2 linked regions of the Zobellia alginiliquefaciens genome follow. The protein of the gene in region 1 interacts with the protein of each later gene in a pairwise test. Links are inferred from orthologs where the notes say so. Each region holds a gene or a part of one and is shown on either strand. Other genes may lie near its edges.

Evidence for each region. Proteins that work in one complex are often made in the same cells at the same time.
Region 2: the proteins of P0077_RS05980 (region 1) and ligA interact in binary tests that used the Escherichia coli proteins (3 or more experiments, as listed by UniProt). The link is inferred for Zobellia alginiliquefaciens from one-to-one orthologs.

The regions. Positions count from the first base shown.
Region 1 is NZ_CP119758.1:1,420,960-1,427,133, reverse strand. What follows is about bases 1,386-4,910. They hold P0077_RS05980 (leucine--tRNA ligase), read left to right. Parts: upstream 1,386-1,746; coding sequence 1,747-4,710; downstream 4,711-4,910. Other genes in these bases: P0077_RS05975 (SemiSWEET family sugar transporter), read left to right, coding at 4,740-4,910; P0077_RS05985 (cell division protein FtsX), read right to left, coding at 1,386-1,665. Also shown: P0077_RS05995 (undecaprenyl-diphosphate phosphatase), read right to left, coding at 1-428; P0077_RS05990 (DUF3098 domain-containing protein), read right to left, coding at 430-699; more of P0077_RS05985, read right to left, coding at 787-1,385; more of P0077_RS05975, read left to right, coding at 4,911-4,994; P0077_RS05970 (zinc metallopeptidase), read left to right, coding at 5,381-6,076.
Region 2 is NZ_CP119758.1:5,057,587-5,061,807, reverse strand. What follows is about bases 1-2,897. They hold ligA (NAD-dependent DNA ligase LigA), read left to right. Parts: upstream 1-398; coding sequence 399-2,396; downstream 2,397-2,897. Other genes in these bases: P0077_RS20880 (hypothetical protein), read right to left, coding at 2,427-2,897; prmC (peptide chain release factor N(5)-glutamine methyltransferase), read left to right, coding at 1-341. Outside these bases: more of P0077_RS20880, read right to left, coding at 2,898-3,656; P0077_RS20875 (hypothetical protein), read left to right, coding at 3,729-4,031; P0077_RS20870 (GNAT family N-acetyltransferase), read right to left, coding at 4,028-4,221. UniProt on the Escherichia coli protein: DNA ligase that catalyzes the formation of phosphodiester linkages between 5'-phosphoryl and 3'-hydroxyl groups in double-stranded DNA using NAD as a coenzyme and as the energy source for the reaction.

The DNA.
Region 1 (6,174 bases):
AAACTTACTTTCTTTTCGGTGTCTTTCGCTTTATCGGCAAAATATAAAAGTACTGCGGTTATAATCAGCATAAAGCCTACAAACCGAACGTTTCCTCCAAAAAAAGCTTCTAGTTGTTCTTCAAAAAAGAGACCTACAAAAACTGCGGGTAACATAGAAATGATGATTTTTACGGAAAACTGCATTTCTTCGTTCCACTTAAAAGTCAGAAGACCGCTAATGATTTCCCATATATCTTTTCTAAAAACCACAATGGTGCTCAAGGCTGTAGCGGCATGGAGCACAACGGTAAACAAAAGACTTTCTTCAGGTACGGAATTATCGCCTAAAATAGCTTTGCCCAATTCTAAATGTCCACTTGATGATACGGGTAAAAATTCGGTCAGTCCTTGAATGATACCGAGAATGATGGCGTCTAGCGTCTCCAATTTAGTTTTTCTTCTTGTGCGGGTTCAATAATATGGCATATATCTCAATGCCTAAACCTATTAATACTAGGGTAGGGGCCAGACGTATTCTTCTAAAACTATAAATGTCTTCATTGAACACATTTGGGTCGTCACTACCGCCACCGCTCATAAGTATAAAGCCTATGGCAATGCACGCAAGACCTACAAAAAAGAAGATGTAGTTCTTATTTTGAAATATAAATTCTTTCTTGGCCTGTTGCCCGGTCTGTTCTTTTGATTTTTTACCCATGCTGCAAATTTAACGAAGTTCTACTTAAAAAAGTTTATGGTCGTAAAGGTTTCTTGTTCGGAGGTTTTTTCTTTGTAAATAGGGCTCTTAATAGTATAATTCATCGGTTCTTAGATTTAAAAACCGTTGCGTGGCAAAAAATGTGCTCACCAAAGAGATAAAAATACCCAGAACAAAAATGGCCCCGTACAGTATGCCTAGTTGCTCTACATCTTTAAAAAGCTCTAGTTCGGGAAAAGTTTGGTCCAAATAATACAAAGCACCCGTTAAGGCCAAAAGGGCAATTAATGCACCTAACATGCCCAATTTAATGTTCATCCATATAAAAGGGCGTCGTATAAAAGTCTTGGTGGCACCTACCATTTGCATGGTTTTAATGATAAACCGTTTAGAGTAAATGCTAAGTCTAATAGAGCTGTTAATAAGCAAGATGGCAATGAATGTAAGCACACCACAGGCAATTAAAACCCAAAAACTAATACGCTTTACGTTTTCGTTCAGTAAATCCACCAAAGGTTTGTCATAACTTACTTCTTCTATATAGGTCTTTTTCGCAAGGTTGGTAGCCAATGAATCTATTTCTTGCGGAGTTACAAAATTGGCGCGTAATTGTACGTCAATGGAGTTTTTAAGTGGATTATAACCCAAGAAATTCTGAAAGTCTTCACCTATTTCCTCGCTATGCTGTTTGGCGGCATCTTCTTTGGAGACGAAAACGGCACTTTTGGTATGTTCTTCTTGAAGTAAATTTTTCTGAAGTTGGTCTATTTCGGACTCTTTGGCCTCATCTTTCAGGAAAATAGAAATGGTAATCTGTTCTTTAAAGTGATCCGCCATCTTGTTGGTATTGATGACTAAAAGGCCCAACGTGCCCAATAAAAATAACACCAACGCAATACTCAATACCACCGAAAAGTACGATGATATCAATTTTTGTTTCTGATACTGTTCAAAAGACTTACCCATAATCGTGTATGCGACCGTAAATTTAGGAAAGTAAATTGAATAAACTTATTTTTGCGCCACATTGAAAAGAAAGATATCAGCATGCAATACGATTTCAAGGAAATAGAAAAGAATTGGCAGAAGTTTTGGGCCGAAAACCAAACGTTTAAGGCAGAGAATAATTCCGATAAACCAAAATTTTATGTGTTGGACATGTTTCCTTACCCTTCGGGTGCAGGGTTGCACGTTGGGCACCCGCTTGGTTATATAGCAAGTGATATTTATGCACGTTACAAAAGACATAAGGGTTTTAATGTTTTGCATCCGCAGGGTTATGATTCTTTTGGCCTTCCAGCGGAGCAATATGCCATCCAGACCGGGCAGCATCCGGCGGTTACTACGGAAAAGAATATTACTACTTACCGTAGACAGTTAGATCAACTCGGTTTTTCTTTTGATTGGAGCCGTGAAGTACGCACCTCTGACCCAAAATATTACAAGTGGACGCAGTGGATATTCATTCAGCTTTTCAATTCTTGGTACAATAAAACAAGTGATAAGGCCGAATCTGTAGAGACATTGATTTCTGTTTTTGAAACGGAAGGAAATGCAAATGTGCAGGCAGTTTGCGACGAAGACGTGGTTCAGTTTTCAGCAGAGGATTGGAAATCTTTTTCGGATAAGAAAAAACAAGAAATTTTATTGCAATACCGCTTAACGTATTTGGCGGAAAGCGAAGTGAACTGGTGCCCCGCTTTGGGAACCGTTCTGGCAAACGATGAAATCGTAAACGGCGTTTCCGAACGTGGAGGTCATCCTGTTATCCGTAAAAAAATGACGCAATGGAGCATGCGCATTTCTGCCTATGCACAGCGCTTATTAGATGGTTTGGATACGGTAGATTGGCCACAGCCGTTAAAAGATTCACAGACCAATTGGATTGGTCGTTCACAAGGTGCATCGGCGATTTTCAATGTAAAGGGGCACGATGAAAAGATTGAGGTCTTTACTACGCGTCCCGATACTATTTTTGGAGTGAGCTTTATGACTTTGGCCCCGGAACATGAATTGGTGGCTAAAATCACTACTCCAGAACAAAAAGCTGAGGTTGAGGCTTATATTGAAGCGACGGCAAAACGTTCCGAACGGGACCGTATGGCAGATGTAAAGACCATTTCCGGTGCGTTTACGGGAGCGTATGCCGAGCATCCGTTTACCAAGGAGCCTATTCCGGTTTGGATCGGGGATTATGTGTTGGCGGGTTACGGAACCGGAGCGGTTATGTCCGTTCCTTGTGGTGATCAGCGCGATTATGACTTCGCGAAGCATTTCAATATTCCCATCCCCAATATTTTTGAAGGTGTGGATATTTCCGAGGGAGCTTTTTCCGATAAAGAAACTACTGTTATTTCCAATTCTGATTTCCTAAACGGATTGCCGTACAAAAAAGCCATGAAGCGTGCCATTTTTGAATTGGAAAAATTAGGTCAGGGCGAGGGGAAGATCAACTACCGTTTGCGTGATGCCGTTTTTAGCCGTCAGCGCTATTGGGGCGAGCCTTTCCCAGTATATTATGTAGAGGGCATGCCGCAAATGATCGCTGCTGAGCATTTACCGATAAAACTGCCGGAAGTAGATAAATACCTACCTACCGAAACTGGTGAACCACCTTTGGGCAATGCTACGGTTTGGGCTTGGGACGTAAATAAGTCGGCAGTGGTCAGTAATGAGTTGATTGATGGGAAAAGTGTTTTTCCTCTTGAGTTGAATACCATGCCGGGTTGGGCGGGTAGTTCACAGTACTTTAACCGGTATATGGACCCGCATAATGCGGATGAAATTTTCTCAAAAGAAGCGATTGACTACTGGCAAGATGTGGACTTGTACATTGGTGGTAGCGAACATGCTACGGGCCATTTATTGTACAGCCGTTTCTGGCAAAAATTTATGTTTGATCTAGGTTTGGTGCCCAAAGAGGAGTTTGCTAAAAAACTCATTAATCAGGGTATGATAACTGGGACTAGTGCTTTTGTTTATTCTTTAAGCATTGAGTTGAGGGATGGTGTATCTACAACTCTTTATACCGAACCGACTTTTCATTATTTCACAAAAAGCTTAATAGATAAGCTTGAAAATCAAGAGATAGATTCTGCTGTTCAGAAGGTTATAGATCAAGTTGTTGATAAGTATAAAGCTAAGTGGGGAGAAAAAACTTATTGGAACAAGAATATCAATATTCATAAAACTCATGTTGATGTTTCTATGGTTAATTCATCCGATGAATTGAATATGGATGCATTTGAAAAGTGGAGACCGGAAAATGAAGGTGTTACTTTTGTTGTGGATAATGGTAAATACATTGTAGGCCGCGAAGTCGAAAAAATGTCCAAATCCAAATACAATGTCGTCAACCCAGATGCCATTTGTGAGGAGTACGGAGCAGATTCATTGCGTTTGTATGAAATGTTCTTAGGGCCTTTGGAGCAATCCAAGCCTTGGAATACCGCCGGTATTACGGGTGTACACAGTTTCTTGAAAAAACTATGGCGTTTGTATCATTCGGGGCCAGAGGGCGCTTTTGCGGTTTCTGAAACAGAACCGTCAAAAGATAGTTACAAGACGCTACATAAGACCATAAAGAAAGTAGAAGAAGATATTGAGAATTTCAGTTTCAATACATCCGTTTCCACTTTTATGATCGCTGTAAACGAATTAAGTTCGCAAAAGTGCAACAGTAGGGAAGTGTTAGAGGCTTTGGCTATTTTAGTATCGCCTTACGCACCGCATATTGCAGAAGAGCTTTGGAGCAAATTGGGTCATGAGGGCTCTATCGCAACGGTAGACTTCCCAAAATTCGAAGAAAAATACTTGGTGGAAAGCAGTAAAGAGTATCCGGTATCCTTCAACGGAAAAATGCGATTTAAAATAGAGCTTCCTTTAGATTTAAGTAAAGACGAAATTGAAGCCGCGGTAATGGCACACGAAAAAACCGAACAACATTTACAAGGCCGAACGCCTAAAAAAGTGATTGTAGTACCCGGTAAAATTGTAAATATCGTAGGGTAGAAAATATACGGCCATCAACTAAATAGATTATGGATTACATTGAAGTTCTTGGGTTGGCGGCTGCTATTCTCACTACGGCGGGTTACGTACCGCAAGTCTATAAAACGTGGCGAGATAAGTCTACAAAAGACATTTCGTTAACCACCTATTTGGTACTTTTTATTGGCGTTGTATTATGGCTCACCTACGGTATATTAATAAGTAGTCTGCCGGTTACTCTGGCAAACGGCATAACGGCCTTTCTGCTTTTATTTATGCTAATATTAAAATTCAAGTACAAATAACCAAAGACATTTTGGCAGCATATAACTTCAAAACCTCGCAAAATTGATTTGGCGAGGTTTTTGCTTTTCAATATATCCAGTGATTGATTGTTGTTGAAGCACCTCACTTCGACTGCGCTCAGTGAGGTGCAAGAATTAGGTTGAAAAAGAGAGTTTTTAAAAAATCTGAGTTTTGCTTGTTTAGTGTAATTGATATAGTAAAGGAGGAAAAACAACCTTAGTTTCTAGTTTGTTGAACGCAGTAGAGGATGAAACAATGGAATCTACCTCACTGAGCGCAGTCGAGATAGAAGAGGAGTAACAATATCGGAATCTACCTCACTGAGCGCAGTCGAAGTGAGGTAGATTTGATTATCTTTAAATTCAAATCTTAAAAGAATAAAATTATGATGGGATATTATATATTGATCGGTGCTATAGCTTTAGTAAGCTGGTTGGTGAGTAGTAAATTAAAAAGTAAGTTTAAGCATTATTCCAAAGTACATCTTAGTAATGGCATGAGCGGTGCTGAAATTGCGGAAAAAATGTTGGCTGACCATGGCATTAGAGACGTAAAAGTGGTTTCAACCGCAGGTATGCTTACGGACCATTACAATCCACAGAACAAAACGGTAAATTTAAGTGAAGGGGTTTATAACCAAAGAAACGCTTCTGCAGCAGCTGTTGCGGCTCACGAATGTGGTCATGCGGTACAACATGCACAAGCGTACGAATGGTTGACTTTACGCTCTAAATTGGTGCCTATCGTTAGCATTACGTCCAGTATGTCTATGTGGGTCGTTTTTGGTGGGTTGATGTTGGGTGCCGCGGCAGGAGTTGGTATAGGATATTGGGTAGCGGTAGCCGGTCTGATTATGATGGGTATGGCAACATTGTTCAGCTTTATAACCCTACCGGTAGAATACGATGCTAGTAACCGTGCCTTAGCATGGTTGAAAGCTAAGAATGTAGTAACACCACAAGAATATAAAGGTTCGGAAGATGCGCTTAAATGGGCTGCACGTACGTATTTGGTAGCGGCAATTGGTTCATTGGCCACTTTGGTATACTGGGGTATGCAAGTATTGGGTGGCAGGGATTAATAATATTCCGCTACGCAGTAGCTTAGAAAATATTAAAAAGGCTGTCCAAAACGAATTGGACAGCCTTTTTAATTTGAGTTAGCTTTACTTTAAAATTC
Region 2 (4,221 bases), 3.6 Mb from region 1 along the record:
ATATTCTAGAGGGAGGTATGTTTGCTTCGGATTTTCACCTCATAGTCTCTAATCCTCCTTATGTGCGGCAACTTGAAAAGCAGGAAATGCATAAAAATGTATTGGAGCATGAACCGGGTTTGGCCCTTTTTGTTTCAGATGAAAATCCGCTTATTTTTTACGAAGCGATAACGAAATTCGCAAAACACCATCTTTTGGAAAAGGGAAGACTCTTTTTTGAAATCAATCAGTATTTGGCAAAAGAAACCGAAGCACTTTTACTTCAACATAATTTTTCAGAAATTGAGGTCCGAAAAGATATGTTTGGTAACGATCGAATGACAAAGAGTATTCTGGCGTAATTCACGCCAACAATTCTTCAAAAGCACATTAAGATTACAGAAACACTTAGTTAGAAAATGCAGATAAAAGAACAAATAGAGGCCCTTCGCCAAGAATTACGTGGGCATAATCATAATTATTATGTGCTGGACAATGCCACCATATCCGATTATGAATTCGATATTAAATTAAAGGAACTTCAGGCACTTGAGGCGAAACATCCAGAATTTTATGATGCTAATTCGCCTACCTTACGTGTTGGCGGTGCGGTGACCAAAAACTTTGATACCGTGGTGCATAATGAGCGTATGTATTCCTTGGATAATTCGTATTCAAAAGAAGATTTGGAAGATTGGGAGAAGCGCATGCAACGTATTTTAGGTGATGCCCAGGTGGAGTTTGTTTGCGAGTTGAAATATGATGGGGCTTCCATTAGCATTACGTATGAGGATGGGCAATTGGTGAGAGCTGTAACCAGGGGAGATGGTTTTCAGGGTGATGATGTCACTACCAACGTAAAAACAATAAAATCCGTTCCGTTACAATTAAAAGGTGATTACCCTCCCAAATTTGATATTAGAGGTGAAATTGTATTACCTTTTGAAGGTTTTGCCCAAATGAACGCGGAGCGCGTAGAAAATGGGGAAGAGCCTTATATGAATCCAAGAAACACGGCTTCGGGTAGTTTAAAGTTACAGGATAGTGCCGCTGTAGCACAACGACCTTTGGATTGCCTTTTGTATAGTATTGTAGGGCAGAATACAGGGATAACTTCCCAATGGCAAATGCTGGAAAAAGCACGTGAATGGGGTTTTAAGGTGCCTGAGGTAGCTAAACTTTGCCGTTCTACGGATGAAGTTATGACATTTGTAAATAAGTGGGATGTGGAGCGCCATAAATTACCTTATGAGACGGACGGGGTAGTGGTAAAGATAAATAGCATTCAGCACCAAGATGAGTTGGGTTTTACCTCAAAATCGCCGCGTTGGGCTATGGCCTATAAGTTTAAAGCGGAACAGGTTTCTACGCTTTTAAATGAAATCACCTATCAAGTAGGGCGTACGGGGTCCATTACGCCTGTGGCCAATTTGGAGCCGGTGCTTTTGGCCGGAACTACGGTAAAAAGGGCGTCGTTGCATAATGCCGATCAGATTGCAAAATTTGATATTCGTGAAGGTGACACTGTATTTGTTGAAAAGGGAGGGGAAATCATACCTAAAATAGTTGGTGTTGATTTTGGGAAGCGTCCTCAGGATTCAGAACCCACAGAATATATTAGCCATTGTCCGGAATGTCACGAGCCTTTAGTGCGAACCGAGGGTGATGCCAAACACTATTGCGTAAATTATTATGGTTGTCCTCCTCAAATTACAGGAAGAATTCAGCACTTTATTTCTCGTAAGGCAATGGATATTGAAGGGTTGGGAAGTGAAACCGTAGAACTTCTTTATAAAGAAGGTCTGATTCAGAATTATGCAGATTTATATACGCTCACCAAAGAACAGGTTTTGCCTTTGGAACGCATGGCAGAGAAGTCTGCGGAAAATCTAGTTCAGGGAGTTGCGGAGTCCGTGAAGATTCCTTTTGAGCGAGTGTTATTTGCCTTGGGCATTCGCTTTGTGGGTGAAACGGTAGCTAAAAAACTGGCCAGAGCATATAAGAACATAGATAATTTAATGGTGGCCGATGAAGAAAGTCTGGTTGCTGTTGATGAGATCGGTGGTCGTATTGCAAGCTCGGTGGTGGAGTTTTTTAATAATGAAGCCAACCAAGAAATCATTGCTCGGTTAAAGAGCTACGGATTGCAGTTTGCCCTTTCGGAAGAGCAATTGGAAAATCAAACGGATAAGCTAAAGGGGCTCACTATTGTGGTTTCTGGGGTTTTTGAAACCGTTAGTCGCACAGAACTCAAAAAAATAATCGAATCCAATGGAGGTAAGGTTGGTTCAAGTATATCTTCAAAAACGGCTTATTTGGTGGCCGGAGATAAAATGGGACCTAGTAAACGGACCAAGGCGGAATCGTTAAATGTACCTATAGTTACTGAAGGCGAGTTCTTGGAAATGGTGAATTAGAAACAGGTTGATTCTAGCGTATGCACCTTGTTATTTGGATAAGGTTTTGTAGGTGCAATAGTGAAGTGAAAGTACAAGATAAACACTAAAGATATAACCTGCAAAATAAGTGTTCTCGCCTAGCTCAAGGCTAGGGTAATAAACGAAACAGAAAAGAAAACTTGTTAAAATAAGCATCCCGAGCAGAAGTAGCATTTTCCTATTTTCCAATAATTTTTGGTAGGTTGTTTTAAGTGATAATGGTTTCAGGTAATCGGTTAAAAGCTGCATAAATACGGGCCACAAAAAGATTAGAGGTAGAGCAAATAATCTTGATTCCCGTGCAAATGCGGTCATAAAAACCAGAGGTGTGTTGATGAGGGCGGTCAATAGGAAAGCATAGACAAAACTGGTTTTCCATGCTTCGTTTCCCTTTTGATTCAGGTAGAAACAGGTGAAATATAGAAATGGCCCCAAAGTAATGAAAATGGATACTACGGATTCAACTAGGTTCTTTGTACTTTCAATATTTTCTAAAAAACAGGAGTATCTACTGGCAATTTCAGTATGGGTGGCGTGCAATAGCCTTTGATGATAAATGAAAAAGATAATATAACATCCGTAGAACAAGATAGGGGATAGAATAAGAAACCCATTTTTTTTCAGATTGGGCCCTAGTTTCTCTCGAGGGTGGTTTTCAGTTCCCGGCAACAATAAAATAAGAGCGGGAAGCAGAAGAACACTGGTTTCCCTTGCTACCATTGCCAAAGAGAACAGAGTTACGTACCAAAACCATTTTCGTCTTACAAAAGCAATAATTGCCGTAAGCAACAAGCAATATTGCAAAGGTTCGTCATACGTGAATACCGGAGGAAAAAAAGCGAACCAAACCGAAAACGATGTAAAAAACACCATCATATTAATTATCCCTTGCCACTTGGTAGCTTTAAGAATAAGGGATAGCCAATATATCAAAACACCGCTTAATCCCAGTAGTAAGAAGTTAACAAGAATAAAAGCATAACCCGCTTTAAAACCGAACAGATGTTGCGAACCCTCAATTAATAAGGTGGTCAGCGGTCTTCTGGCAAAAGGAGCTATTTCCTTGTGATAATTTATTTGAGACCTTAAAAAAACATGGGAAATCTGAGTGTTGTTTTCATTAAGCATACTATCAACGCTCGGGAGCATATGAATGCATAAAATGACCATTGTGGTGAGTAGTGCCAGCACATAGGGTAGTGGTCTCCAAGGGAGTAAGCTTCGTAAGAATTGAACCATTAAAGCATACGGTTAATTTCAATCGAAATTAGGTATTTTTGTGTAGCTAAAAACAAATGACACCATAAATTGATGGCAACACCAAAGAGTTACGAAGATTTTAAACAAACATTAAGTGGTCCGAACCCTCCTGCAGATTGGCCTGAGGCGCTGAAAGCCTTATGGTTTGCGGGAAGTGATAATTGGGAGGCATCCCATGATATTGCCCAAGATATGTTCAATACAATGGGGAGTTGGATTCATGCCTACCTGCATAGGGTTGAGGGGGATAAGTTTAATGCTGGGTATTGGTACCGAAAAGCTGGAAAATCATACCCAAGTGTTTCCTTGGAGCAAGAGCATCAGGAAATAACCGAATATGTGTTGGATAATTAGGGAGTCAGTTCTTTTTTGAAACAGACACTATTTTCCATGCCTTTGTATTGCCCGTAATTGGGAATTACTTTATACTTGTTTTTGGTGTAAAGGGCAATAGCTTCGGGTTGGCGTTTGCCTGTTTCTAAAATGCAATTTTTAAAATTTAGTTCGGAAGTCCATTTTTCCAATTCTTTTAAAAGTAGGGAAG